DNA from 2 places in the Arthrobacter sp. Y3223164 genome. Region 1 is predicted to be linked to the other one. Evidence: riboswitches for the same ligand, from Rfam matches in the RefSeq annotation. Region 1 holds a riboswitch; the other holds the start of a gene.

The links. A riboswitch is a leader RNA that binds a small molecule or an ion and turns the genes downstream of it on or off. The one in region 1 is predicted to bind cyclic di-AMP.
Region 2: linked by a shared signal. The riboswitch ahead of AC5RUJ_RS02865 (C40 family peptidase) and the one ahead of AC5RUJ_RS03190 (M23 family metallopeptidase) in region 1 are both predicted to bind cyclic di-AMP.

The regions. Positions count from the first base shown of each region.
Region 1 is NZ_JBNHGF010000026.1:79-13,592, forward strand. It holds partial or broken gene AC5RUJ_RS03165 (DEAD/DEAH box helicase) at 1-1,164, shown strand, start outside; gene AC5RUJ_RS03170 (superoxide dismutase) at 1,390-2,019, shown strand; gene AC5RUJ_RS03175 (FMN reductase) at 2,360-2,983, opposite strand; gene fdhA (formaldehyde dehydrogenase, glutathione-independent) at 3,253-4,464, shown strand; gene AC5RUJ_RS03185 (GlcG/HbpS family heme-binding protein) at 4,499-4,900, shown strand; cyclic di-AMP (ydaO/yuaA leader) riboswitch at 5,639-5,815, shown strand; gene AC5RUJ_RS03190 (M23 family metallopeptidase) at 5,819-6,772, shown strand; gene AC5RUJ_RS03195 (aldo/keto reductase) at 6,853-7,797, opposite strand; gene AC5RUJ_RS03200 (very short patch repair endonuclease) at 7,946-8,374, shown strand; gene AC5RUJ_RS03205 (thiamine pyrophosphate-binding protein) at 8,483-10,171, opposite strand; gene speB (agmatinase) at 10,168-11,229, opposite strand; gene AC5RUJ_RS03215 (helix-turn-helix domain-containing protein) at 11,511-12,086, opposite strand; gene AC5RUJ_RS03220 (sodium:solute symporter family protein) at 12,328-13,514, shown strand, end outside.
Region 2 is NZ_JBNHGF010000022.1:1,166-16,394, reverse strand. It holds gene AC5RUJ_RS02885 (aldehyde dehydrogenase family protein) at 1-1,139, opposite strand, end outside; gene AC5RUJ_RS02880 (MBL fold metallo-hydrolase) at 1,440-2,510, shown strand; gene AC5RUJ_RS02875 (MFS transporter) at 2,507-3,868, shown strand; gene AC5RUJ_RS02870 (LysR substrate-binding domain-containing protein) at 3,997-4,929, opposite strand; cyclic di-AMP (ydaO/yuaA leader) riboswitch at 5,179-5,343, shown strand; gene AC5RUJ_RS02865 (C40 family peptidase) at 5,347-6,255, shown strand; gene AC5RUJ_RS02860 (MDR family MFS transporter) at 6,638-8,158, shown strand; gene AC5RUJ_RS02855 (HNH endonuclease signature motif containing protein) at 8,444-10,234, shown strand; gene AC5RUJ_RS02850 (hypothetical protein) at 10,332-10,688, opposite strand; gene AC5RUJ_RS02845 (ferritin family protein) at 11,143-11,613, shown strand; gene AC5RUJ_RS02840 (family 1 encapsulin nanocompartment shell protein) at 11,610-12,431, shown strand; gene AC5RUJ_RS02835 (SDR family oxidoreductase) at 12,640-13,290, shown strand; gene AC5RUJ_RS02830 (DUF4193 domain-containing protein) at 13,345-13,647, opposite strand; gene AC5RUJ_RS02825 (M50 family metallopeptidase) at 13,856-14,605, opposite strand; gene AC5RUJ_RS02820 (GyrI-like domain-containing protein) at 14,678-15,229, shown strand, end outside.

The DNA.
Region 1 (13,514 bases):
ACCGCCGCCGTCGCCGACCTGGACGATTCCTACCTGGCGGTTCAGGGACCGCCGGGTACCGGCAAGACCTATGTCGGTTCGCACGCCGTCGCCCGGTTGGTGGCCCGGGGCTGGAAGGTCGGCGTCGTCGGCCAGTCGCACGCCGTGGTCGACAACATGCTGCGCGCCGCCATCGAGAAGGCCGGCGTGCCGCCGGAAGTCGTTGCCAAAAAACCCAACGGCGACCACGACCTGCCGTGGACCAACCGGAGTACGGACGATGTGGCCCGGTTGCTCGCCTCCCCCGGGGGCGCGTTGATTGGCGGCACGGCATGGACCATGACGGGGTCTGCCGTCCCGCCGAAGTCGCTGGATCTGCTGGTCATCGACGAAGCCGGTCAGTTCTCGCTGGCCAACACGCTGGCCGTCTCCCGGGCCGCCAGGCGCCTGCTGCTGCTGGGTGATCCGCAGCAGCTGCCCCAGGTGACCCAGGGAACGCATCCGGAACCGGTCGACGAGTCGGCACTCGGGTGGCTCTCTGACGGCCATGCCACGCTGCCGCCGGAGCTGGGCTATTTCCTCGCCCTGAGCTGGCGCATGCACCCGGACCTGTGCCAGGCCGTCTCCGTCCTGGCTTACGAGGGGCGGCTCAAGTCGGCGCCGGCCGCCGCGCTGCGGCGGCTGGAAGGAGCTCCGCCCGGGGTGGAATGCGTGTACGTGAACCACCACGGCAACGCGACGTCGTCGCCCGAAGAAGCCGCCGAGGTACTGGCCCAGGTCCGCCGGCATCTGGGCCTGCCCTGGCGTACGGACGGCACGGCACGGCCGCGCCCCCTGGCCGGAACGGACATCCTCGTGGTGGCACCCTACAACGCCCAGGTCCAGCTGATCCGTTCCGTGCTGGACGGCGCCGGGCTGGCGGAGGTCCGGGTGGGCACGGTGGACAAGTTCCAGGGCCAGGAAGCGCCGGTTGTGATCGTTTCCACCGCGGTGTCCGCCGCGTCCGAGGCGCCGCGCGGAATGGAATTCGTGCTTAACCGGAACCGGAACAACGTGGCTGTCTCGCGCGGGCAGTGGCGGGCGGTTATCGTGCGTTCCCGCGCCCTCACGGACTACCTGCCGGCACGGCCCGCCGGGCTGGAGGAGCTGGGGGCGTTCGCGGGGCTCTGCGACTGCACGAATTGACCTCACCGCGCCCGCTCTCTGGATGTGGAATGTCGTCTCAGGGGTCAAACCGCCCGACAGGCTGCGGATGCGCGGCTACGTCAGTGGCGAAATTCGCTACGGTGCCAGCCTCGGTCATGTTTGAATGAGGATTGGCAGCTTGGCGGGCCAACCACCGGTTGTCCGTGCCGGCTGGAAGTGTGCACTGAGTAGTTTCCGCACAGTAATTCCGACGAGAGGAAGAACATGAGCAAGTACGAACTGCCCCAGCTCGACTACGATTACGCGGCCCTGGAGCCGCACATCTCGGCGAGGATCATGGAGCTGCACCACTCCAAGCACCACGCCACCTACGTGGCCGGCGCGAACACCGCGCTGGAGCAGCTGGCCGACGCCCGCTCAAAGGGCGAATTCGGCAACGTGCCGAAGCTGTCCAAGGACCTGGCCTTCCACCTCGGCGGGCACACCAACCACTCGATTTTCTGGAAGAACCTCTCCCCGGAAGGCGGCGACAAGCCCACCGGCGAACTGGCCTCCGCCATCGATGAGTACTTCGGTTCCTTCGACGCGTTCCGCGGCCACTTCGGCGCCGCAGCGCTGAGCCTGCAGGGCTCGGGCTGGGCCGTGCTGGCCTACGAACCCCTGGGCGGCAACCTGGTCATCGAGCAGCTCTACGACCAGCAGGGCAACATCCCGGTAGGCACCATTCCGCTGCTGATGCTGGACATGTGGGAGCACGCCTTCTACCTCGACTACGTCAACGTCAAGGCCGACTACGTCAAGGCGTTCTGGAACATCGTCAACTGGGCCGACGTCGCAGCCCGCTTCGACTCCGCCCGCTCCGGCGCTTCCTCGCTGATCACCCCGGCCAAGTAACACTGGCCAACCGTGCTCGGGCACGGAGATGACCCAGGCACCGCCGCTGAGCCGGACAACCGGCTCAACGGCGGTGCCTCATCGTTAAAGATGTGTGTCGATGACTTCCTTTGGCCGCCCCGACAGCAGGCTCGTCCTGCGCACGGCGCCGGGCACCAAGCCGACCTAATCGACGGTCAACGACCAGGACTTGTTCGAGGCCGACGGCATCAGCAGCGATGACCAACCGGAACGTTTTTAGCCACGGCAAAGGCCCGGTCGGGGTGGTGACGCTGCGCGGGTGCGCATCGCTGGACCACTCCCGACCGGGCCTTCGTCTTGCTCAGCGGTAGGCGCTCATTCAGTGGCCGACGCTGGCGAGGATCTCCTCGAAGCTTTTGGATTCGACGCCGCCACGGCCGCGCTCGGTTACCGGAGCGCCCTCCACCAGGTCGACCAGTTCGGCGGCCGCCCGGTCCGAGCGCTCCGACAGCCCGCCGGTTCCCGCCTCGCCGGCGCCCCAGTCCTCCGGTGCGGCAAAGACCGTGGTTTGTACCGTGCGGGCACGGAGGTAGCTGAACAGCGGACGGACGGCGTAGTCCAGGGCCAGCGAGTGGCGGGCGCTGCCACCGGTGGCGCCCATCAGCACCGGTTTGCCGGCGAGCGCGCGCGGCTCGACCACATCGAAGAAGGACTTGAACAGCCCGCTGTAGGAGGCGCTGAAGACCGGGGTCACCACGATCAGCGCATCGGCTGCCACGGTTGCCTTGAGCACTTCGTCCAGCTTCGGCGCGGCGTAGCCGGTCACCATGTTGTTGGCGATATCGACGGCGTGGTCACGCAGCTCCACCAGTCGGACCTCGGCCTCGACGCCCTTCAGGCGGAACTGGTCCACGGCAGAGGCAGCCAATTGGTCAGCCAGCATCCGGCTCGAGGACGGAACGCCGAGTCCGGCGGAAATAACAACGATCTTGCGCTCTGACACTGAGACCCTCCTGGTTTGTTCATGCAATCGCATCTAGATGGGTCAACCAAGGCATCGTGAAGATTATTCCGGGGCGAGCCGACGTCGGAGGGCGGGGCGCCACGCTTCGGCGGCGGGCGTCGGCCCGCAAGAAGCACACGAGCCGCCTTCAACGGGCCACAAGAGGTGTTGGACTGCGGGGGCGAGGCTGCCTCAACCCTAGCCAGCCCCCATCCAAGAGGGCTACCGTGGCACCCACCATCCATGACTTCCGCATCAGAGGAATCCCCATGAGCAGCAATCGAGCAGTGGCTTACAAGGAACCCGGCAAGGTCGAAGTGATCGACATCGACTATCCAAGTTTCACGCTCAAGGATGGTCCGGGGGTCCACCCAGACAACGTGGGCCGGCAGGTATCGCACGGAGTCATCCTGCGCACCGTTGCCACCAACATCTGCGGCTCCGACCAGCACATGGTCCGGGGCCGTACTACTGCCCCGAAAAACCTGGTCTTGGGCCATGAAATCACCGGCGAGGTCGTCGACGTCGGCTCCGACGTGGAGTTCATCAAGGTCGGCGACATCGTCTCCGTCCCTTTCAACATCGCGTGCGGACGCTGCCGGAACTGCAAGGAGCGGAAGACCGGCATCTGCCTGAACGTGAATCCGGAGCGCCCGGGCAGCGCCTACGGCTACGTGGACATGGGAGGCTGGGTGGGCGGCCAGGCCGAGTACGTGCTGGTCCCCTACGCCGACTGGAACCTGCTGAAGTTCCCGGACAAGGACCAGGCGCTCGAGAAGATCATGGACCTGACCATGCTCTCCGATATCTTCCCCACCGGCTTCCACGGCGCCGTCACCGCCGGCGTGGGGGTTGGATCCACCGTGTACATTGCCGGCGCCGGCCCCGTGGGGCTGGCCGCTGCGGCCAGTGCCCAGTTGCTCGGCGCCGCCGTCGTGATTGTCGGGGACATGAACGAGGGCCGCCTCGCCCAGGCGCGCAGCTTCGGCTGCGAGACCGTGGACGTCTCCCAGGGCCATCCCAGGGACCAGATCGAACAGCTTTTGGGCGTCCCGGAGGTGGATTGCGGCGTGGACGCGGTGGGTTTCGAGGCCCGCGGGCACGGCAAGGACGCCCAAGAGGCGCCAGCCACCGTGCTGAACTCGCTGATGGAGGTTACTGCGGCCGGCGGGGCGCTGGGCATCCCGGGGCTGTACGTCACCGGCGACCCGGGCGGAATCGACGAGGCCGCGCAGAAGGGCTCGCTCTCGCTCTCGCTGGGCACGGGCTGGGCCAAGTCGCTCTCCTTCACCACGGGGCAGTGCCCGGTGATGAAGTACCACCGCGGCCTGATGATGGCCATCCTGCACGACAGGGTGCAAATAGCGAAGGCCGTGAACGCCACGGCCATCCCCTTGGAGGACGCGCCGAAGGGCTATGCGGAGTTCGACGCCGGTGCCGCCACAAAGTACGTGCTCAACCCCAACGGTTACATCAGCTAGGCCCCGCGACGGGGCCTTGAACCTAGGAGCAAACATGGACACCGTCACCTTGGAAGACGCCCGCCGGGTCATTGCCGCCGCCGAGGCCAAAGCCGCCGACATCGGCCAGCCGATGAACATCGCCGTCGCCGATGCGGGCGGGAACCTGGTCTCGCACGTGCGGATGGACGGGGCGTGGCTGGGCAGCATCGACATCTCGATCAACAAGGCCTTCACCTCGCGGGCGTTCGACATCCAGACCAAGGACCTGGGCGACAACTCGCAGCCGGGCAATCAGTTCTACGGCATCCATGCCAGCAACCACGGCCGCATCATGATTTTCGCCGGCGGCATCCCGCTCTCCCGCGACGGCCAGGTGGTCGGTTCGATCGGCGTCAGCGGCGGCTCCGGGGAGCAGGACCAATCGGTGGCGGAGGCCGGAGCGGCGGCACTCTAGTTTTGGCTCCGGAGCCGGTCAACACCTGATTATCGGCACCGGGCCGCGGACCCGAGTCCGGGTCAGCGCCTGATCGTCGGGACCGGGCCGCCGGCCGGGATTCGGCGTCTGCTCGCCGGGTTTGGCCTGCTGCGCCAGCCGAACTGACCGGTACGCGGCTACATCCGGATGCCTGCCCCTGCTTGTTGCGTTCATCACGGCAGGCCTTCACCGCTTCCGCAGTCTGCGCCGCCACGATCCACTGCTCACTTCCCCGAGAGCAGCACTGCGAAGGCTTGGTGCGCGCCGGGCCGCCAATGCTAACTGGAGGCTGCCCGGCGGAGGCGTTACTCCCGGGCGGGGGTCCGATAACGGCCGGGGAACGGCGTGTAACCTCCGAACACTCCCGGCGCGGGGCCCGGATAACGGCCCGGGAACGGCGTGTAACCTCCGAACACTCCCCGGCGTGTAACTTCCGCTCACTCCCCGGCGCGGGGGCTCCACTAACGGCCCGGGAACGGCGTGCAACCTCCGATCACTCCCCGGTAATCCAGCCGAGTATGCATCCATCTGGAGTTCGCGGCGCTGCCGGGCCGTTAGCGGAGCCCCGCAAGGAATCACCTTAGACCGAGGCACTTCTGGTGACAAGGAACACGGATAACGAATTTGTAACGCCGCGTGTCGCTCCGGTAATTTTGAATTTGTTCCTATCTATCTAGGTAGGCATCCGGTCCGCACGTCTAACCCTGCCAGCGGACCAGAAGAATCGAGCTTTACATCGAAGGCAGGGGCGGAGGAACCACTTACGGTGCTTGGGGGCACCTCGGGGTGAAGTCCTCACCGGCACAGTCCGACACTGAGTTCCGACTGCCGGCAGGACCGAGTGAACTCTCGCTCGAATCCGACAGCTAACTTCGCAGGCGCAAGAGAGGAAACCCTGTGAACAACCCTGTGCGCGGTCGTCGCCGTTCCGACACCCCCACGAATTCCCTGTCCAAGATCTCGCGTTCCGCCCTGGCTAAGATCTCCCGTTCCAGCGAGGGCTCCCCTGCCCGCCGCGAAGGGGAAGCATCCCCGGCGGCCTACTCCCTCGCCCGCAAGACCGGCTTGGCTGCCGTTGCCGCCGGCATCCTGGCCGCGGCAGTGGTCCCGGTGGCCCAAGCCGGCGGCACTACCGACGTAGGTTCCGACCGCGCCTCCGAGCAAAGCCCCGTGCAGATTCAGGCGGCCCAGGAGGCCGAAATCCGCTTTGACCGGGCCAAGGTAGCCAGCAAGGCTACGTCGGAGGAAGCCCAGGTTGCCGCCGAGGCCGCCGAAAAGAAGAAGGCCGACGAAAAGGCGGCGGCCGCCAAGAAGGCTGCAGCCGAGAAGAAGGCGAAGGCCGAAGCTGCGGCCAAGAAGGCTGCAGCGGAGAAGAAGGCAAAGGCCGCGGCCGCAGCCAAGAAGGCCGCCGCAGCCAAGAAGGCCGCCGCAGCCAAGGCGAAGACCGTCGGCTTTGCCACCGGCAAGCTGGCCGCTCCGATCCCGAACATGAACCAGACCTCCGGCTTCGGCTACCGCCAGAACCCGATCACCGGTGCTGCCGGCGAGCTGCACACCGGCATTGACTACGCCATGGCCTGCGGCACCCCTGTCCACGCGGCCGACGGCGGCAAGGTCGTCGAGGCCGGCTGGCAGGTTGGCGGCGGCGGCAACCGCATCGTAATTCAGCACGGCAGCGGCCTGAAGACTACCTACAACCACCTGCAGTCGATCGGCGTTTCGCTGGGCCAGAAGGTGGCCAAGGGCCAGGCCATCGGCCAGCTGGGCACCACCGGCAACTCCACCGGCTGCCACCTGCACTTTGAGGTTGTCAAGGACGGTCAATTGGTGGATCCGGCCGGCTGGCTCTAACCCACCCTTGACGACGGCGGAGCTTCCGCCACCAACGACGGCGATGCCCACCCGGCATCGCCGTCGTCGTTAAGGGCCGGTCAGGCGAAGGGCCTCGACGCCCGGTCCAGGGCGGCGACTTCGTCGGCGGTCAACTCCACGTCCGTGGCGGCCATCAGCTCCGGCAGCTGTTCGGGCGTCCGGGCGCTGGCCAGCGGAGCGGTAATGCCGGGCTTGGTCAGCAGCCAGGCGAGCGCGGTTGTCGTGAGGGAGATGCCGCGCGACTGGGCGACGGTCTCCAACGCGTCGACGACCGCGAAGCCCTCCATCGTGAGGTAATCACGGAGCATGCCGCCGCGCGGGCTGCTGTCGGCGTCATCCGTCGAGTGGTACTTGCCGGACAGGAAACCGGCGGCCAGCGAGTAGTACGGGAACACCGAGAGGTTGTGTTCGCGGGCCAACGGAGCATAGCCCTGTTCGTAGTCTTTGCGGGCCACCAGGTTGTAGTGCGGCTGCAGCGCGACCGGCAGCGCAAAACCGTTCTGCTGGGCGATGTTCATCCACTCGGCGATCCGCTCGGGAGACAGGTTGGACAAACCGATCTGGCGGACCTTGCCCTCCCTCACCAGGGCGTCGAACGCGGCGGCCGCCTCAATCAACGGGGTGCCCTCGTCGTCGTAATGGGCGTAGTACAGGTCGATGTATTCGGTGCCCAGCCGCTGCAGTGAAGCCTCGGCGGCAGCAGCCACGTTCACCGCCGACAGTCCCTGGAGTTCCGGATGACCGCCCACCTTCGTAGCGATGACGACCGATTCGCGGTTTTTCCGTTCGGCCATCCAGCGGCCGATGATCTCCTCGGATTCGCCCCCGCGGTTACCCGGAACCCACGCGGAGTAGCTGTCCGCGGTGTCAATGAAGTCGCCGCCGGCCTCGGTGAAGGCATCCAGCACCTGCTGTGAACCGGACTCGTCCGAGGTCCAGCCGAAGGTGTTGCCGCCCAGAGCGAGCGGGAAGATCTTGATGTCCGAAGTGCCGATCAAGCGCATCGAAGGTCCTTTCAAAGGTAAGGCGCGGCCTTCGCATGCCGCTTACGTTTAACCTAGCAGCGGCGGACGCGTTCCCCGGACGCGGTAACGGCGCCGCCGGGCGGCCGGCGGCCCGCCGGGCAGTACCGTGCTCCCCTAGACTTTACGTATGGCCGACTCGCTGACCCCGCAGCAGCGCAGCGCCAACATGGCCAAAATCCGCGGCAAGAACACCAAACCCGAGCTGTTGGTCCGGAAACTGCTGCATGCCAAGGGATACCGCTACCGCCTGCATGGCAGCGCACGCGGCGGGAAGCTGCCGGGCAAACCGGATCTGGTTTTCGCCGGACGGCGAAAAGTGATTTTCGTCAATGGCTGCTTCTGGCATGCCCATGACTGCAGGGTCGGCCGGCATGCGCCGAAGTCCAATGCCGGCTTCTGGGAAGCCAAGCGGACGCGTACGGCTGCCCGCGACGAAGCCCAACGGTCGGCGCTGCAGGCGGCCGGCTGGCAGGTCCTGACCGTCTGGGAGTGCGAGTTCAAAAAGACCGGCGATCTGGCCGCGCTCGAGGACAAACTGGTCGCTTTCCTCGCCTGAGCCGGCCCACTGGCCAACAGCCCCTCCGCCCGAGGAGAAAACCCGGGGTGGAGAGGCTGTTGGCCGGGCGGCACGCGGCGACGTGGCTGGAGCCCCGCCGGCGTTGCGTCAGAGGTGCGTGGGGGCAAACATCTTCAGCAGTGTCTGGACGACGACGACGTTCGGTCCCTCGGCGGCGAAGCTCTCCCGGAGTGCGGGGCCGACATCCTCCGGCGCCACCCGGCGTGCCGGCACGCCAAAGGCCTGTGCCAGGGCCACGAAGTCCGGCCGCGCCAGTTCCGTTGCCGTCGCCCGGCCGAACGCGCCTTCCATGTATTCGCGCAGGATGCCGTAGCCGCCGTCGTCCACAATCAGCCAGGTGACCGGAAGGTCATGCTGTCGGACGGTGGCCAGCTCGCTAATCGAATACATGGCCGAGCCGTCGCCGGAGACGGCCAGCACGCGTGCGGGCTTTCCCTGGCTGGCCAGGCCGACGCTGCCGCCGATGGCGCCGGGAAAACCGTAGCCCAGGCCGCCGGCGCCCTGCGCCGAGTGGAATTCGCCGTCGCGCGAGTCCCAGCAGCTCCAGGCCCAGTACGCGGAGATGGTCATGTCCCAGAAGGTTTGCATGTCGTCCGGCACGGCCTCGCGGATGTCCGCCATGAAGGTCCGCTCCTTGGCCAGGTCCTGGCTCTCCAGGCGGGCCTGGACCTTGGCCAGGGTGTCTTTGACCAGCTGCTCGGGCGTTTGGCCGTGCCAGTCGGGTCCGTTATCCGGATCGCCGGAGAGGGCAGCGTCCAGCGCCTGCAGTGCCTGGCCGGCGTCGGCGCGGATGCCCAGGGCCGGGCCGTTGGACTCCAGGACGCGGGGTTCGGCGTCGATCTGGATGATCCGGCCCCGCGGTTCCATGGTGAAATAGTTGCTCGTCACTTCACCGAGCGACGAGCCCACGACCAACAGGACGTCCGCATCTTCGAGGAGGTCGGTGACGTACCGGTCCTCGACCCAGGACTGCAGCGAGAGCTCGTGGTTCCACGGGAACGCGCCGTTGCCGCCCGGCGAACAAACCACCGGGGCACGCAGCTTTTCCGCGATGGAGCGCAGCCACGGTTCTGCCTTGCCCCGGCGGGCGCCGCCGCCGGCGATGATCGCCGGCCGCTTGGCCTCGGAGAGCCAGTGCACGGCCTCCTTAACCAGCTCGGTCCGCGGCGGGTTGTCGAATGCCTCGGCCAGCGCGTCCTCCACCGGCGGCACCATGATCGGGTCCAGCAGCACGTTTTGCGGCACCTCCACCCAGACCGGTCCCTGCGGCGACGAGATCGCTTCGGTCCACGCGTCCTGAATGGCCGACGGGATGCCGGACGCGTGCTGGATCAACCGCTGGCTTTTGGTGACGTTGGCCGCCGATGCCTTCTGGTCATCGAGCTGGTGCAGCATGCCCTTGCGGCGCGCGCCCAGACCTTCCAGTGGAATCTGGCTGGCAATGACCACCATCGGCACGCCGGTGGCATAGGCCTCCTGCAGCCCGGCCAACGAGGTCAGGGCGCCGGGGCCGGTGGAGAGGAACAGCACGCCGACCTCGCCGGTGGCACGCGAGAACCCGTCCGCCGCGAAGGCGGAGTTGTTCTCCACCCGGGATGAGACGAAGCGCAACGGCGAACGGGACAACGCGTCGAACAATCCCAAGGCGTGCTGCCCCGGGATCCCGAACACCGTCGTCGCGCCCAACGCGCTGAGGGTTTCGACGACGAGGTCCCCGCCGTTGCGAACGGTCGGTTCGGCCGGTGCCGTGGAGTCGGCTTTGCCTGCTGCTGTCATTCGAAGGACTCCTGATCCGATCCCTTGCCGCCGCCGACTGGCGCGCCCGCGCGCTTCAGCGCCTGGGCGCTGTAGCCGTTGCCGGACCCGCCTGCCGCGGTATCGGCCATCAGCGAGACAAGTTCGTACGCCACGTGGCTGCCGGCAACCCCTGTCATCTCCGCGTGATCATAGGCGGGGGACACTTCCACCACGTCGGCGCCGACGAGGTTCATGCCGCGGAACCCGCGGATGATTTCCAGCAACTCGCGGCTGGTGATCCCGCCGGCCTCCGGGGTGCCGGTGCCGGGTGCGTGGGCCGGATCCAGTACGTCGATGTCGACCGAAATGTAGAGCGGGGTGTCGCCGATCCGGTCGCGCAGCTTAGCCACCACCTCGCGGACGCCCTCGTAGTAAACGTCCGAACTGGTGACGATGCCGAAACCGAAACGATGGTCGTCGTCGAGGTCCTTCTTGCCGTAGAGGGGGCCGCGGGTGCCCACGTGGCAAATGGCCTCGGTGTCCAGGATGCCTTCCTCCACGGCCCGGCGGAACGGAGTGCCATGCGTGTACTCGGCACCGAAGTAGGTGTCCCAGGTATCGAGGTGCGCATCGAAATGCAGCATGGCGACCGGACCGCCGGCACGCTCGGCGGCCGCGCGGAGCAGCGGCAGGGCGATGGTGTGGTCACCGCCGAGGGTGACCAGCTTGGTGCCGGCGGCGGTCAGGTCGAGGGCGTTCTGCTGAATGGTCTCGATGGCTTCGTTGATGTTGAACGGGTTCACGGCCATGTCGCCGGCGTCGGCCACCTGGACCTCTTCGAACGGGCTCAGGTCCCATGCGGGATTGTACGGCCGCAGCAGCCGCGAAGCCTCGCGGACGTGGTTGGCGCCGAAGCGGGCGCCGGGGCGGTAGGACACGCCGGAATCGAAGGGTACGCCGACGACGGCGATGTCCGCCTGCTGCACCTGGTCCAGGCGGGGCAGCCGGGCGAAGGTGGCGGCTCCGGCGTACCGCGGGATGCGGGACGAATCGATCGGGCCAAGATGGCCGTTGGCTTCCACACGTAGCTCTTCCATGGTTCTCCTCTGAGGGGTGCGGGCGGCGGGCTGGGGGTCGGTCATTCGGAGCCGCGGATGGCTGCGTGCCGTACTGGAACGACCGACTGACGGTTGCCTCATGTGCAACATCTGTTGCCTGTGATGTTATTTGTGGTGGGGGTAACAGTCAAGGCCGCGGTCCGGGCGGCAAGGCGGCAGGGCGGCCAACGCGGAACGGCGCGGCGGCTATCGCGGCACGGACGCCACGGCTACACGGCACTGGCGGCTACCGCGGCACGGACGGCAGCGCAACACGGGCACTAGCGCGCGGCCGCCGGGACCAGCGTCCAGGTGACGATGGCCTCTTCGTCGGTCTCGTTTATCCACGTGTGCGGCTCCCGCCCGGAGAAGGAGATGGTGTCACCGGCGTCGAGTTCGTAGCGCTCGGAGGTAAAGACCAGCGTGATTTTGCCGGCGATCACGTGCAGGACATCCACGTCGCAGTCCACGGAGTAGAGATCGGCCTCCCCGCGGCCCCGCGGTTCGATCACGGCACGGATGATTTGCAACCGGCGCTCGTGCCGGGCGGTCAGCAGCTCCTCCTTGATGCCTTCGCCGCCCAGATTGATCCGCGGCCCCTCCCCCGCGCGCGAGACGTGCGTTTCCGGCATCGAGAAGAGGTCACCGATGGAGATGGACAGCACCTGGCACAGGGTGACCAGCGAGGCTACCGACGGCGAAGTCAGGTCGCGCTCCACCCGGCTGAGAAATCCCTTGGTGAGCCCTGTCGAATCTGCCACCTGTTCGATGGTCATGCGCTGACCTTGGCGTGCGGCGCGGATCCGCGAACCTATGGCCACCGGGTCATTGCTGGGCTCGACTGGCAGTGCCTTCACTAATCATCCTTCTCGGTGCAGAGTTGACGGAGGTGGCATGCAGGGGTGGCCGAACCACCCCTGCGGAACCAGCGGCAGCGTGGCCGAGTTGACCTGTGCCGCGTGCCACATTTAGCTTAACACTCAACACTTGTTGCCCCACAGGCAATTTTCGGCATGTGTTCCGCGCTATTCTCCCCTGGAGTCTCCCTTGGACAATCAAATCGTCAACGTCGTGATCGTGGTGGCCTATCTGGCCGCCATGCTGCTCTTCGGATGGTGGGGCAAAAGCCGCACCAAGAACACCAGCGACTATCTGGTGGCCGGCCGCCGTCTCGGCCCCGTCCTCTACACCGGCACGATGGCCGCCGTCGTTCTGGGCGGAGCCTCCACCGTCGGCGGGGTGGGCCTGGGCTACAAGTGGGGCATCTCCGGGATGTGGCTGGTCGTCGCGATCGGCTCGGGCGTGCTGTTGCTGAGCCTGCTCTTCGCCCCGACCCTGCAGAAGTTGAAGATCTACACCGTGGCACAGATGCTCACACTGCGGTACGGCGTGCATGCCACCAAGGTGTCGGGCATCGTTATGCTGGCGTACACGCTCATGCTCTGCGCCACGTCCACCGGGGCGTACGCCACCATCATGGTGGTGCTCTTCGGCTGGGAGCGCTGGCTGTCCATCGCCGTCGGCGGCGCCATTGTGCTGATTTACTCCACGGTCGGCGGCATGTGGTCCATCACGCTGGCCGACATGGCACAGTTCATCATCAAGACTGTCGGCGTCTTCCTGCTGATGCTGCCGTTCACCTGGTCGGCCGCCGGCGGCCTGGACGGCATCCGCTCGCGCGTCGATGCGGAGTTCTTCTCGCTGACCGGCATCGGCGTCCAGACCATCATCACCTACTTCGTGGTCTACACGCTGGGCCTGCTCATCGGTCAGGACATCTGGCAGCGCGTCTTCACCGCCCGCAACCCGGGGGTCGCCCGCTGGGGCGGCGCGACGGCCGGCATCTACTGCATCCTCTACGGAGCCGCCGGCGCCCTGATCGGCATGGCGGCCTCCGTGGCACTGCCGGCCATCGAAGTCGAGGACGACGTCTACGCGGACGTGGCCATGAACCTGCTGCCCATCGGCATCGGCGGCATTGTGCTGGCCGCGGCCGTGGCCGCGATGATGTCGACGGCGTCCGGCTGCCTGATCGCCGCGGCGACGGTGGCCCGCGCCGACGTGGTGCCGTTCGTGGCCTCCTGGTTCGGCAAGCACGTCCATTACGACCACGAGAACACCGAACACGATGTGGCCGGCAACCGGTGGTGGGTCTTCGGCCTGGGTGCTGTCTCCATCCTGCTGGCCATCGTGGTGCAGGACGTGGTCGCCGCGCTGACCATTGCGTACGACATCCTGGTGGGCGGCCTGCTGGTCGCGATCCTGGGCGGCCTGATCTGGAAGCG
Region 2 (15,229 bases), on a different contig from region 1:
TCGTAGATCCGCATCTCCTCGGTGATCCCGGAGAGCACCGTCGCGGGCACCACGGCCTGGGCAGCCTTCCCGCCGCCGGCCAGCACCGTCGCGCCCTTGGACACGGCGTCGTCGATCAATGCATACTGCCGGTCCGCCGCGGCCTGCGTGACCTGCGGGCCTATCACCGTGTCCTGCTTCCTCGGGTCCCCGGTGGGCAGCGTGGCGACCTTCTCCGCGAAGCGGCTCGAGAACTCCTCGGAAATGCTGCGGTCCACGATCACGCGATCCACGGACATGCAGATCTGCCCGGCGTTCATGAACGAGCCGAAGGTCGCCGCCTGCACGGCGTAGTCGACGTCGGCGTCCTTGAGCACCACCAGGGAGTTTTTGCCGCCGAGCTCAAGCACCGCAGGCTTCAGGTTCTGCGCAGCCAGCGTTCCGACGATGCGTCCCACCTTGGTGGAACCGGTGAAGTTCACGTTGCGCACGCGGGGGTCGGAGATCAGGGTGCTCACCACCTCGTTCGCGTCCGCCCGGTCATTCGTGATGACGTTCAGCACTCCGGCGGGCAGGCCCGCATCCAGCAACGCGTCGGCCAGGAACAGGCCGCAGGAAAGGGGCGCGTCCTCGCTGGGCTTGAGCACCACGGTGTTTCCCACGGCCATCGGGATGGCCATGGCCCGCATGCCCAGGATGAAGGGCGCGTTCCACGGAGACAGCGCCGCCACCACGCCGTAGGGCTGCCGGACGGAGAACGAGAATTTGCCGGGCAGGTCGGTGGCCAGCACGTCGCCGCGCGGCGCGGTGGTGGCCGCGGCGGCCGAGCGCAGGATGTTGGCGGCCAGCTGGACGTTGAACCCGGCCCAGACCGCCACGCCGCCCACCTCGCCGGCCATCAACTCGATGCCCTGCTGCATCCGTTCTTCGAACAAATCTGCAGCTTTTAGGAAAATCTTTGCCCGCTGGGTGGGAGGCGTAGCGGCCCAATCGTCGAAGGCCGCCGACGCCGCGTCGACCGCTCGCGTGACATCTTCCGGCCCGGCGGCAGCGACGGTCGCGAAGGGTTCGCCCGTGTAGGGGCCGATGTCCTCGGTGGTCTTGCCGGAGGCTGCCGGGACGTGCTCGCCGTTGATGATCAACTCACGCGTGATGGGCATGGCGCTCATTCCTTTCCGAAGTGGCTGGGCCACGCCGCCGGCCACAGCCGAAGCGCCGGCCGTCCCCGCGGCCCGGATAAGGCGGAGCCTACTCCCGCCGCCGTGCCCGGACAATGGCACGGACGCGGATGAGGATCGCCGGCAGAGGATCGCCGGCAGCCGAACGGGCCGGCCACGTTATAAGTGAAACCGTTTAAGTAGGTCGGTTATTACCGTTTTACGAAAGTGTTTGTGAGCCGCATCATGGGATTCAGGTTCCGCCGGCACCACAGGCGGAAAGACTTCCGAGGAGCTCGACCCATGACCCATTCCCTCAAGCCGCACGTCGTCACGCTGGGCACCGCGGGCGGTCCCCGCTGGTGGACCGGTGAGAATGCAGGCCGCCGGACCGGCATCGCCACCGCCGTCGTCGTCGGCGATGCCGTCTATCTGGTGGACGCCGGCAACGGCGTCGGACGCCAGCTGATGAAAGCAGGCCTGCAGGTTTCGTCGTTGCGCGGGATTTTCCTGACCCACCTGCATTCCGACCACACGATCGATCTGGCCGGGCTGGCCATCTTCGGATTGTTCACCCTCACGCCCGGACAGCGGAGCATCCGCATTCTGGGACCCGGCGACCGGGGAGAATTGCCGCCGGCTTCACCCCGCGCCACGGTTCCGCCGTCGCCCGTTTTCCCGCAATTGCCGACGCCGGGCACCCGGGACATGTTCCACCACCTGATGCAGGCGTACGCCACCGACCTCAACGACCGGGTCATCGACGCCCTGCGCCCCTCGCCGCTGGACTATTTCGTGGCCGAAGACATCGTGGTCCCCGACGCGATCGGCTACCACCCGAACCAGAACCCGACGCCGGCCGGCATGGAGCCGTTCGAGATCTACCGCGATGAGCTGGTCACCGTGACAGCGACCCTGGTGGAGCACCCGCCCGTGGCACCCGCCTTCGCCTTCCGGTTCGACACGGCCGAAGGGTCGGTCACGATCTCCGGCGACACCGCCCCCTGCCAGAACCTGGTGCGGCTGGCCCGCGGCACCGACCTGCTCCTGCACGAGGCCATCGACTTCGACTGGGTGCAGCGGGCGTACGGCAGCATCGATTCCGACGAAGCCCGGGCCTCAATGGACCACCACCGCAGGTCCCACACCTCGCCGCAGGACGCCGTCGCGATCGCGCGGCAGGCCGGCGCCCGCACCTTGGCGCTGCACCACCTGGTGCCGGGAACCACTCCGGACGCCGTCTGGCAGGCACACGGCAAGGACTTCAGCGGCACGTTCCTGATCCCCGACGATCTGGACGTTATCTCCTTCTCTTCCAGCGACCCGGAAGCCACCGGAGTCGCCGATCATGACGAAATGGCGGTTGCACCATGAGCAATAACACGACGACGGCGTCGGCCCCTGCGGCGAACGACAGGCAGCCCGGGGACCTGAAGGTCCCCAGCCTCAACACCCCGGAGATGCGGCGCATCCTGGCGTCCAGCTTCCTGGGCAGTGCCATCGAATTCTACGATTTCATCCTCTACGCCACCGCGGCGGCGCTGGTTTTCAACACGGTGTTCTTCGTGAACCTGGACCCCGCGGTGGGGATCTTCGCCTCCTTCGCCACGCTGGCGGTCGGCTACATCGCCCGGCCGCTCGGCGGGATCATCTTCGGCCACTTCGGTGACCGGCTGGGGCGCAAGGGCGTGCTGATCACCTCCATGGTGCTCATGGGCGTGGCCACTACCCTGATCGGCCTGCTGCCGACCACGGCGCAGATAGGCATGGCCGCTCCGTTGGCGCTGATCGTCCTGCGCATCGTCCAGGGCTTGGCCGTCGGGGGCGAGTGGGGCGGTGCCATGCTGATGGGCCTGGAACACGCGCCGAAGGAACGCCGCGGGTTCGCGGCCAGTTTCGCCAACATGGGAGGTCCCGCCGGTGCGGTGTTGGCCACCCTGGCGGTTTCGGCCGTGTCCGTGCTGCCGGACGAGCAGTTCCTGACCTGGGGCTGGCGGCTGCCGTTCCTGATCAGCATCGTCCTGGTGGGCATTGGCCTGATCGTGCGCCTCAAGGTCGCCGAGTCCCCGCTGTTCCTTGCACTGGAGGACAAGGCCGAGGAGAAAAAGATCCCGATTCTCGAGGTGCTGACGAAGTACCCGAAGAACGTGATCATGGGCACGCTGGTGGGGATGAGCTCCTACACCGTCCAGGGCCTGATGACCGTCTGGGCCATCTCCTATGTGGTGGACGAGGTCGGCCTGGACCGGACGAGCGTCCTCAACGTCAAAGCGTTGGGCGCGGCGCTGACCGTCGTCGCCATCTGGTTTGCGGCCCGGCACAGCGACAAGCTCGGCCGCCGGCCCGTGATGCTGATCGGCATCGCCGCCGGCGCGGTACTGGCCTTCCCCATCATGTGGATGCTGGAGCTCGGGACGCTGTGGCTGTTCGCGATCGGGCTGTTCCTGGCCAACGGCGTCATCCAGGGCACGATCTTCGGACCGTTCGGGGCGTTCACCGCCGAGCTGTTCCCGACCCGGATGCGCTACACCGGCGCCTCGCTGGTCTACCAGCTCTCCTCGACGCTGGGCGCAGGTTTTACCCCCATGATCGCCAGCGGGCTGGTGCTGGCGGCCGGCGGCGAGCTGTGGCTGGTGGCGACAGTCTGGGCCGGCGCGTTCGTCCTCGCAGGGCTGTGCATCCTGGCGATCAAGGAAGGAAAGGACCAGGACCTGACCGCGGAGAACATGTAGTTCCTCCAGCCGTGCCGTAACCGGCATGCGGCGGCCGTTGCCCGGGGCAGCGGCCGCCGTCGCGGTTAAGCGGGATCACGCCGTCGGGTGTTCATCCCAGCCGCTCGCCGCAGCGCCGCCAGGGTGGGTCACGCCGTCGTGTGCTCATCCCATCCGCTCGCCGCAGCGCCGCCGACCTCTGCGCAAAAGTCCAGGAATGCCCGCAGCCTGAGGCTGGGCCGGGTGACGCTGGCGTAGGCCACACAGACATCGCTGTGGCCGACCGGCCCGTCGATTTCCACCGTGGCCAGGGGAAGCCCGTCGTAGCTGTAATTGCCCGGCGGCCTCTGCACCAGCACGGTGTAGCCGAGGCCGCGCGCCACCATGCCCCGCACCGCCTCAAAACTTGACGAACGCCAGGCGATCTTCGGATCCAGCCCGGACAGCCGCAGATTGACCAACTGGTTATCGCGCACGGTGGGGATGTCCAGCGAGACGAAGTCTTCTTCGGCCAGCTCGGCGAGCCGGACGCTTTTGCGCGAAGCCAGCGGGTGGCTTGCAGCAAGCAGGACGTAGGGCCGGCCTTCCTTGACGGTGCGGGCCTGCACGCCGGGCAAGAGGTGCCGCGTATGGGTCAACACCGCATCCAAATAGCCCTCTTGCATCCGGTGCTGCAGCTCGGCGGCCTCGCCTTCCTCCATGGTCACGGTGAGGCGCGGATGCGGCTTGATGAACCGTTCGCTGATCACCGGAACCCAGAAGGCGGACAGGGTGCTGTAACAGCCGATGGCCAGCGGGCCGACCAACCCCTGCTGGCGCTCGATGATGCTGTTCTGCACGTCGTCGGCGTGCCGGACCAGGCTCCGGACGTCGCGCAGGAACTGCTGCCCGACGCCGGTCAGGGCGATTCCGCGGGACCGGTGCCGCACCATCAGCTGCGCGCCGACGATCCGCTCCAGCTCTGTCAGCGCCTGGGACATCGCCGCCTGTGAGATGTGGCTGGCGGCGGCGGCGGCCGAGATTGAGCCGTGGTCAGCGACTGCAACAAAGTACTGCAGCTGTTTAAGCGTGAAGTCCACCACTCTGCCAGCGTACAAGTTAGCCCGCAGCGACTGCTTAATCGGCCGATTGTTGCGCCCGATGTATCGTGACGGACGCGTGCAACGGCCGCCTGGGGGTTGCTCGCTCCTGACCGCAAGATGGCTCTCAGGTTATCCACAGGTAAATTTCAGGGCTTGGACAGTTACCGAACCGTTATGTAATGTTTTCAGCACGTCGGCGATCATGCGCCGATGTCCTCGGAGGGTATTGCCTAGCTCTGCCAGCCTTTCCGAGTTCGTTCGCTAGACATCTGGCAGAGGCGGGGGACCCACATTCTGGGCCCCTCTTGGGGCTCTTGGGGTTAAGTCGTACGGAGTGCTTACCGCGCTGCCGCACGGCCGGGTGACTCCCACCCGAACCCGACAGCTTACCTCGCAGGCATTGGGAGAGGTATCTTCTTGCTGCTCAAAAACAATCGCGCACGCCACCGTGCCACCCCGGTCCGCAACACCACCGTGGCCGGTCTGTCCCAGGCTGTCTCGTCCCGCGCCGGAACCGTCGGCCGCGGCGCCGCCGTCGTCACAGCCGCCGGTGGTTTGATGCTGGGTGCCGGCCTGCCGGCCAATGCCGCCGCCGATGTCACGGTCCCGACCTACGGCGCTGCCAATGCAACGGACACCGTTGCCGCCCCGGCCAACGCCGGTTTCGAGGTGGAGCGCGCTTCCGTTACCAGCTCGGCCGCCGACGCCGGTGCCGCTACCGGTGCCACCACCCACACCGTGGTCGCGGGCGACACCGTGGGCACGATTGCCGCCCAGTACGGCAAGAATGTGCAGGACGTGCTGGCCATCAACGGCCTCGGCGCGTACTCCATCATCTACCCGGGCGACCAGATCGCGCTGACCGGATCCGCACAGTCCGGTGGCGGACAGGCAGCGCAGGGCGGCGGCGGAGCCGCTACGACCCTGGCTGCGTCGACCGACGCCGCTACTGTCTCGCTGGCCAGCGCCGACATCAAGCCGGCCTCCACCGGCGGCAACCAGAGCATCGTGGACATCGCCCTGTCCGCCCAGGGCACGCCCTACGTCTGGGGCGGCACCTCCACGGCAGGCTGGGACTGCTCCGGCTTCACCCAGTGGGTCTACGCCCAGGCCGGCGTGGACCTCCCCCGCCTCAGCCAGCACCAGGGCGGCGCCCTGACCCCGACCAGCAACCCGCAGCCGGGCGACCTGGTGGTGCAGAACGGCGGCGGCCACGTGGGCATCTACCTGGGCGGCGGCAAAATGATCAGCGCCCTGAACCCAAGCCAGGGCACCATGGTGCACGACGTGAACGCCATGCCCGTTACCGGTTACTACACGATGTAACCACCCCCAAAACTCCTGGACCGGCTATTCCCCCAACGGCCGGTCCGGGATCACAGGGAAGCCTCGTCGGCCTTGCGCCGGCGGGGCTTCTCCTCTTTTAACCCGTAAGCGCGACTTTCCCTCCACTTCAACTACGGCGGGAGTGCTCCTCTTAGAGGGGACCGGTGGGGGAACCATCCGCGCGCACCCCTCCCCCACAGATGCCGGTTCCCGCCCGGCGGCGAGCACCGGCGTCGTTGTTTATTCGAGGTTGACCGCCGGGAATAGGAGTCAGCGGGGGCAGGTTAAGCTGTTACTCCGCCTGCGCCCGGCCTTCTTGGGCTGTTTCCGGCCGCCCCCAACAGCACGATTTCCACGCGAGGATCTCCCCGTGAATAAAAATATGTCGACGAACAGAGCCTCGGCACGGCCCGGACCCGCCCGCGGCAGCGGGCTGACGGCTGATGAGTCGCGCCGGAACCGCCGCGTGATTGGCATCCTGTTGATGTCTGCGTTCGTGGTGGTCCTGAACGAGACCATCATGTCCGTGGCGCTGACCGACCTGATGGACGACCTGGGCATCAGCGCCCGCGCGGCGCAGTGGCTGACCACGGCGTTCATGCTGACCATGGCCGTGGTCATCCCGGTGACCGGATTCCTTTTGCAGCGTTTCACCACGCGCCAGGTTTTCACCGCTTCGATGGCGCTGTTCTCCGCGGGAACGCTGCTGGCCGCGCTGGCTCCGGGGTTCGAGGTGCTGCTGGTGGCCCGCGTGGTCCAGGCGTCGGGCACCGCGATCATGATGCCGCTGCTGATGACCACGCTGATGAACCTGGTGCCGGCCGAGGACCGCGGCAAAACGATGGGCAACGTCTCGATTGTCATATCAGTGGCGCCGGCCATCGGCCCGACCATCTCCGGCATCATCCTCAACACCTTGTCCTGGCGCTGGATGTTCTGGCTGGTGCTGCCGATCGCGCTGGCCATGCTGGCGGTCGGCAACCGGCGGATCCAGAACGTGACCGAGCCCCGGCCGGTGCCGCTGGACCTGCCGTCCGTGGCGCTCTCCGCCATCGGCTTCGGCGGGCTGATCTACGGCCTCAGCCAGGTCGGCGCCGGGCACGGAACAACGACGGCGGGGCCGGGCACGGGTGCCGCCATGTGGGTTGCATTTGCGGCCGGCGGCGTGGGGCTGCTGGTATTCCTGCTCCGTCAGGTTCGGCTGCAGCGCTCGGACAGGGCGTTGCTGGACCTGCGGACCTTCCGCTCCGGCAACTTCTCCGTGTCCGTCGGGCTGATGGCTGTCAGCATGGCCGCACTGTTCGGCACCATCATTCTGCTCCCTATATATATGCAGCAGGTTCTGGGGCTCGAGCCGCTGCAGGTCGGGCTGATGCTGCTGCCGGGCGGGCTGCTGATGGGCCTGCTCGCCCCGGCCGTCGGCCGGCTCTATGACAAGTTCGGCCCGAGGGTGCTGCTGGTGCCGGGAACGGCGGTGGTCAGCACCGTGCTCTGGTTCTTCTCTACGGTCAGCGAGGACACCGCCGCGCTGACGCTGCTGGCGGCGCACATCGTGCTCAGCGTGGGCCTGGCGCTGCTGTTCACGCCGCTGTTTTCCGCTGGTCTCGGGTCGGTGCGGCGGCAGCTGTACTCGCACGGAAGCGCCGTCATCGGCACGGTGCAGCAAGTGGCCGGGGCAGCGGGCACCGCCATGTTCGTCACCGTCATGTCCATGCAGGCGGCCGTTCTTTCCGCCGAAGGTGCGGCAACGACGACCGCGGTGGCAGGCGGAGTGCGGATGGCTTTCCTGGCCGGAGCCCTCATCTCCATCGTGGCCGTGGCGGCGGCGTTCTTCATCCGGAAACCGGTGGAGGAGCCCGCCGGCGAACCGGCTTCAGTGGAGGGCGCGCCGGTCGCCCGCTGACGACGGGGTTTGGGCGGGCCCGGGAGGGCGGGCCGGTCGCGCGCTGACGGTGCTTGCGGAGCCCAGCTGCACATAGCCGGCCGAGCTCCTTCCACCCCAGCCGGTCGAGATCCGGTTGCTTGAGCCGTTGATGTCGGGACTGCACACATCGAGATCGCTTGACTCTCGACGCCCGTGCCTGAGCACCCATCCACTTCTTCTCCACAGCCAGCCCCGCGCGCTTGCTCATCCACATGCCGACCCTTGGTTCCCCTACCCTGTTCGAGGGCTTCATAGGCTGTATTTATGGCGATCGAGGTGCTGGATGAGGCTGCGGGGGCAGGGCAGGACGATTCCGTCCTGCTGGCCCGGATCCGCGCCGAGGTCAGCGAACTGAATAATCGCCTTCGGAACGACGGGCTGACACGCAGTACCAAGTCGGTGGCCCGGACGGCGGCAGAGGTTGAAGAGCTGGCCAACATTGTTGGTCAAACCCAGCTGATTCTGGCGGGCATCATCAAAGAGCAAAACATCGCCGCCGTTGGGGAAACAGACAAGCCTCATGACCCCGAGGCACCGAATCATCGTATGCGCGGCGCCTACAAATCGAACGAAGACTATCTGCGGGCGAAGTTGGGCATTGCCCGGCAGGAGGCTGCACGACGCTTCCAACTCGCGGAAGCCACCGAAGTCCGCCCAGCGCCCCCGGGTAAGCCTGTTGTGTCGCCCAGGCTGCCGGTGCTCGCCCGTGCAATGGATGATGGAATGGTCTCTGGTCAGGCCGCAACCCTGATCCGAAGGGCTGTCGATGGGCTGCGTCGCACCGCCGAGCCGGAGCAGCTCCGCAAGATGGAAGAGGCACTGGTTCAGCATGCCTCCGATTACGACACCGACTCGCTCAGGCTGCTGATCCGGCATTGGGAAGGCGGCCTCAACCCAGCCGGCGCCGATCTCGGGCCAGCCGAGCTCAAAGCACGCCAGGGCCTGTTCTATCGCGGGCGGCGCAATGGCCTACATTGCTACGAAATCAACGCCACCGACGAACAGAATGAAGTTCTTGCAACCGTCTACAACACCGCCACCAACCCTCGTTTGAGGGAAGGGACGGCCACGGCCGGGGCAGTAGGATTTGACGCGGTTGACGCACCAAATGCGGCCTCCCGATTGAACGGCGCTTCCGATAACGACGACGAGGTCTTAACCCCGGACACGGATGCTCGAGACAGCGGAGCGGATGCTTTAGTTGATGCGACGGTAGAGGACGGGCGTACCCGGCAGCAGAAGCAGCTCGACGGCCTCATTGGTGCCTGCAAAATCGCTCTCACCACGGATCTTCTACCAGCGGCCGGCGGTCGACGGCCGCAACTGCTGGTCACCATCGACTACAAGGATTTGGCCTCCGAAGTCGGACGTCCGGGAACCAGCATCTTCTCCGGGCCGCTGAGCGCCAAGGCAATACGGCGGATAGCTTGCGATGCCGACATCATCCCGGTGATCTTCTCCGGCAGGGGTGCGGTTCTGGATGTCGGCCAGTCCCAGCGGTTGTTTCCGAAGTACATGCGGCTGGCCATCATCGCCAGGGATGGAGGTTGTGCCTTCCCCGGCTGTACTGCGCCCTCTCCCTGGACCGAAGTGCATCACATCCAGTGGTTTGAAAAGGGTGGTCCGACCTCTGTCGACAATGGCGTTTTGGTCTGCGGGCACCACCACCATTTGCTGCATCAGGGAGATTGGCGGGTCACCGTGAGCAAGGGCGTGCCTTGGTTCCTACCGCCGCTCAGCGTCGACCCGGCTCAAAGGCCGCTCCGCAACCACGTGTGGTTGAAAGACGCGCCGCTGCCCGAACGCCTGCCGGAGCCGGCCGAAGTAGGTTTAGAACCCTGTCGGTCCGGCAGCCCTCCCCCGGACGGAGGCCCATTAGACCCTGACGCGACGGTCCGCAGGACGCCGTTCGGCCACTTAGGTCCGCCGAAGGTCCCGATGCAGTCGGAACTCGATATCGGGGCGGACAGCGCCGCGGGAGCCACGGCGCCGCCCGGCAGAAGTTCCAGTCCATTTGACGGTTGGCCGGCCCAGCCTGAAACGCCGCCGTTCTGAAAGCGGCGTTCCCGCCGGTCCCCCGGCTGCCCTGGCGCCCCACAGGCTTTCCCATTCCGCGCAAGAGCGGTTTGGGAGTGGTCAGTTGGTTGCCTAACTACCCCGCGCCGTTGTTGTCGCAGGCTTGCTGCATGGAGGCCAGGGCGTCGGCCGGGATCTGGTCGCCGGACTCGGCGATCTGCGACATCGGCCCTGTGATCTCCGCGGGAACACCGGCTGCGTCGGCGGCAGAAACCAGACCAGCGAGCATCTCCTGTTCATTTTCACCGATGCTGCCGTCCTGAATCGGGGCACACACCTGCTTGACTGCTTCCCCGACCGCTGCGTTGGCCAAGTTGGACGCGGCCTGGTTCACGGCCTCGGAAGCGGAATTGGCGGCCTGGTCGACGGCGTCGGAGGCGGCCTGTTCGACCTGCGCGCAGCCGGTGGCAAGCAGGGCGACGAGTGGCAGCATGAGCAAGGCGGAGTTTCGGCGAATCACCCTGCAACTTTACTATGCCGCGGTAGCGTTCCCGATAACGCGTCCGCGTCGCCGGGCCGTTCTCTAGCGGTACGCCGTGGACTTGTCGGTCGCGCCGGGCCGTCCCTAGCGGTCCGCCGTGAACTCGCCGGCCGCGACGGGCCGTCCCTGTGGTTCTTCATGGATTCTTCCGGTGTACTGCGTAGGCCTAGCGCGGATTTCACCGGCAGAAGCCCTACGCGATGGGGCAATCCCAGCGCCCGGAAGATGGCCGATCCGGGCCGGCCAGAAATAGACAAGAACGCAGCAGTTCGGCCGATCTATGGCTACGCCTGGCGGTCATACGGTAGCCAGGCCGCACTCCCGGGCCTTCCGCCCGTCAAAGGTAGTCAGCCAGCGGGGCCGTGGCTACGCTGGCAAAGAGGCACAACCTCACGGAGGAATCCAGATGGGCTTTGACCAGTACCACGAACCCGCCGCAGAGCTCTCCGCCGAGACGCGGACCTTTGCGCGTATGTGCGCCAACCTGACAGAGGAGGCCGAGGCCATCGGCTGGTACGCACAACGGATGTCGCTGGAGAAGGACCCGGAATCGGTCGCCATCATGGAGGATTCCCTGGCGGAGGAGTTCAAGCACTTCAGCATGGACCTGGAGTTTCTCCTGCGCAGGAAACCGAAATGGCGCCAGATCGCCCGGGGCACCCTCTTTCAGGACGGCGACATTGTGGCCAACGGCGGGGCGGCCGAGGCAGCAACGGCTGCCGGCACCGCTGCGGGCACCGACGAAACTGCAGTCCCTGCATCCGGGCCGGTGGGCCGCTCTCCGTCGGGTGCGGCACGTCGTACGGACCCTCGCCGGTGGCGAGCCGGTTCTGATTCGTCCCTGGGAATCGGCAGCCTCAAGGAGGACTTCTCATGACCATGGATCACCTGCTGCGCGAGCACGCCCCCATCTCCGACGGTGGTTGGGCGCTGCTGGACCGGGAGGCCAGGGAGCGGCTCACCGTTGCGCTCGGGGCCCGCAAAATGGTGGATTTCGCTGGTCCATTCGGCTGGGAGTATTCGGCGACAAACCTTGGCCGCACCGAAAGCATCACGGGTCCGGCCCTGGCCGACGGCGTGGCGACGCGACGGCGCGGGGTGCTGCCCCTGGTGGAGATGCGCGCACCGTTCAAGGTTTCGCGGCTGGAACTGCTTGACCATGACCGGGGTGCGGCCGATGTGGACCTCACGGACCTGGCCGAGGCAGCAATGCAGATTGCCATTGCGGAGAACGCGGCCGTATTCCATGGCTGGCGCCAGGTGGGCATTGAGGGGGTCACGAGCGCGACCCCGCATTCGCCGGTGCCCCGCGTGACTGACTTCAATGACTACCCCAAGCGTGTTGCCAAGGCCGTCTCGGCGCTGCTCCAGGCCGGCATTGGAGGTCCGTTCGGCCTGGCCCTCGGCCCCGGACACTACACCGCCGTGGTGGAGGCGACCGAGCGGGGCGGGTATCTGCTGTCCGAGCACCTGCGCAAGTTGCTGGGCGGTCCGATTGTCTGGGCGCCGGGAGTCCGCGGGGCCATCGTGATGAGCCTGCGCGGCGGCGATTTCCTGTTCGAATCGGGCCAGGACCTCTCGGTGGGCTACGACCGGCATGATGAAGAGTTCGTCTACCTGTACATCGAGCAGTCCTTCAGTTTCCGGGTGGCCACGCCGGAAGCCGGTATCCATCTCACCGGCAGCGACGGCTAAGACGGCGGAATCGGAGGGCCGGGCTCGCGGCGGCCTAACCAGCGGACCAACCCGCCGAACGCACGTCAACGGGGAGCCAGCGCGGCGACGAGCAGCCACCGAATCAGGCCGGGCGACGGCTGGGCGCCGTCACCGTCAAGGACGCCGGCCATTGGCCGCCACCTGACTCCGTGCCTAGATTGGGATGGACGACACCGAAAGGAACCTTATGTCACGCATTGCCATTTTCGGGGGCCACGGGAAGGTCGCGCTGCACCTGTCCCGCATCCTCACCGCGCAGGGCCATGAAGTCAGCTCCATCATCCGCAATCCGGACCACGTCGCCGATGTCCGGGAAACGGGTGCGGTGCCGGTGATCGCCGACGTCGAGAAGACAACCACCGACGACCTGACAGACCGACTGCGCGGCCACGACGCCGTCGTCTGGTCGGCCGGCGCTGGCGGAGGCAATCCAGCCCGGACCTATGCAGTCGACCGGGACGCGGCCATCCGGTCGATGGACGCAGCCGTGGCGGCCGGGGTGCAGCGCTACATCATGGTGTCTTATCTGGGCGCCGGCAAGAACCACGGCGTGCCGGAGGACAACGCGTTCTTCCCCTACGCCGATGCCAAGGCCGCCGCGGACGACTACTTGAAGTCCACATCACTGGACTGGACGATCCTGGGGCCGAGCTCGTTGACGTTGCAGCCCGCGACCGGGAAGATCCAAGCCGGACCGGGTACTCCTGGCGGTGAAGTGAGCCGCGAAGACGTTGCCATGGTGGCGGCCGAAGTGCTGGCCGTTCCTGCCACTGCAGGCAAGGTGATCGAGTTCATCAACGGCGGCACGCCGATCCGCGAGGCCGTCCGAAGCGTGTGATTTAACCACAGAACCCCGCGCTGGTCCCAGCGCGGGGTTCGAAAGATTGGGGATTTAGCCTTCGCAGTCGCGGCAGTACTTCTCGCCGTTCTTTTCGCGGGCTACTTGGCTGCGGTGACGGACGAGGAAGCAGGAGCCACAGGTGAATTCGTCCTCACGGGGAGGAACAACCTGAACCACCAGTTCTTCACCGGAGAGGTCGGCACCGGGCAGATCGATGCCCTCGGCGGTGTCCGAGTCTTCGACGTCGATCAGCGCGGTCTTCGCACCACCGGAGCGCTGAGCCTGAAGGGCTTCGAGCGACTCATTATTGTTGTCGTCGTCCTTGTTGCGCGGTGCGTCGTAATCGGTTGCCATGCGGGTTTAAAACTCCTGAAGTTCTCGTTGTTTTGACCTATCTGCGAGCGCCCATCATAGCTGCTGTTCCACAGATTTCAACATCGGTCAACAACGTCTCACACACGGCGATAATTCCCGTGCACCGACGCGGTCCCTTCGGACCCCAAGGCGAATGACATTGCTGTGAGCAGGGCCACTCCAGAAGGCCGAGGGGACCGGGAATCCGTTACAGAATCGCCAGCGGGACGACAGCGGCCGCGGTCGCCACGGCAGCCGCCCAGCACAGCAGGATGACCACCGCGAACCCGGCCAGCCAGAGCGCGGCCGGGACCCCGGTCCGGCGCGCCATGATGAAGGCGTCGGAATTGGCCAGCTGGTGCCGGCGCCGGGTGTGCACGCTCAGCAGATTCAGCCAGTCCCGCACGGCCCCCACCAGGAGCCCGACGCCGATGGCGAGCGTCAGGTGCCCTAGCCACTCCACCGGCGCGAACCACACCAGCAGCTGAGCACCTACCGCCAACCCCACGGCGATGACGACGCCCTCGAGGTTCCGGATGAACAGGAGCGTGGCCAGCAGCAGCAGCGCGCTGACGGACAGGGCGGCACCGGACCAACCGCTGAAGGCGGCCCACACCAGCGCCGCCCCGACCAGCGCGGGCACCGGGTAGCCCCAGAACCCGGTCCAGGCCGCTGATGCCCGGCCCGCCCCGCGGCTGATCATGGCGCCGGACTGGTCGAACCGCAAATGGATTCCGCGCACCAGCCGCCCCGTGGCCAGCGCAGCGAAGGCATGTCCAAGTTCATGGACCGCCGTGACGAACAACCCGAAATACCGCCAGCTTGCTCGGGGCACCGACAACAGCAGCGCCGCGGCCAGGATGACCGCCAGCTCCAGCGCTCCGGCTTGGAGTGGTTCACCGCGCATGAAACCGGCGGTGATCCTGGTCCACCATTCGGCGGCGAATTGCTGCAGCATGTTCCTCGTTTCATCCGTGACTACGCGATATAACTAGACCACATTGCCCGCTGCCCACCACCGGAAAGCCCCATGGACAAGCTGGATTTCAAGAAGGACCAAAAGGAGCTGTACGCCCCGGGCAAGGATTTCCAGCTGGTTACCGTGCCGCCCATGCAGTTCCTGCAGGCGGACGGCCACGGCGATCCGAACACGGCGGACGGGTACCTGCGGGCGGTCGAGGCCCTATACGCAGTGTCCTACACGCTGAAGTTCACCAGCAAGAAGCAACTCGGGCGCGACTATGTCGTCGGCCCGCTGGAAGGCCTCTGGTGGGCGAAGGACATGACCGCCTTCACCCGGCGGGCCAAGGACGAGTGGTCGTGGACGATGATGATCCGCCAGCCTGACTGGCTGCAGCCGGAACACATCGAAGACGCGATGCGGCAGGCGGCAGCCACAAAGGGTCTTCCCTCGGTGGGATCGCTCCGGCACGGATGGCTGGACGAGGGACTAAGCGCCCAGGTCATGCACGTGGGTGCGTACGACGACGAAGGACCGGTCTTGACCCGTCTGAGGGATGAGTTCCTACCGGCCAACGAGTTGGAACCGAACGGGCACCACCACGAGATCTATCTCGGCGAC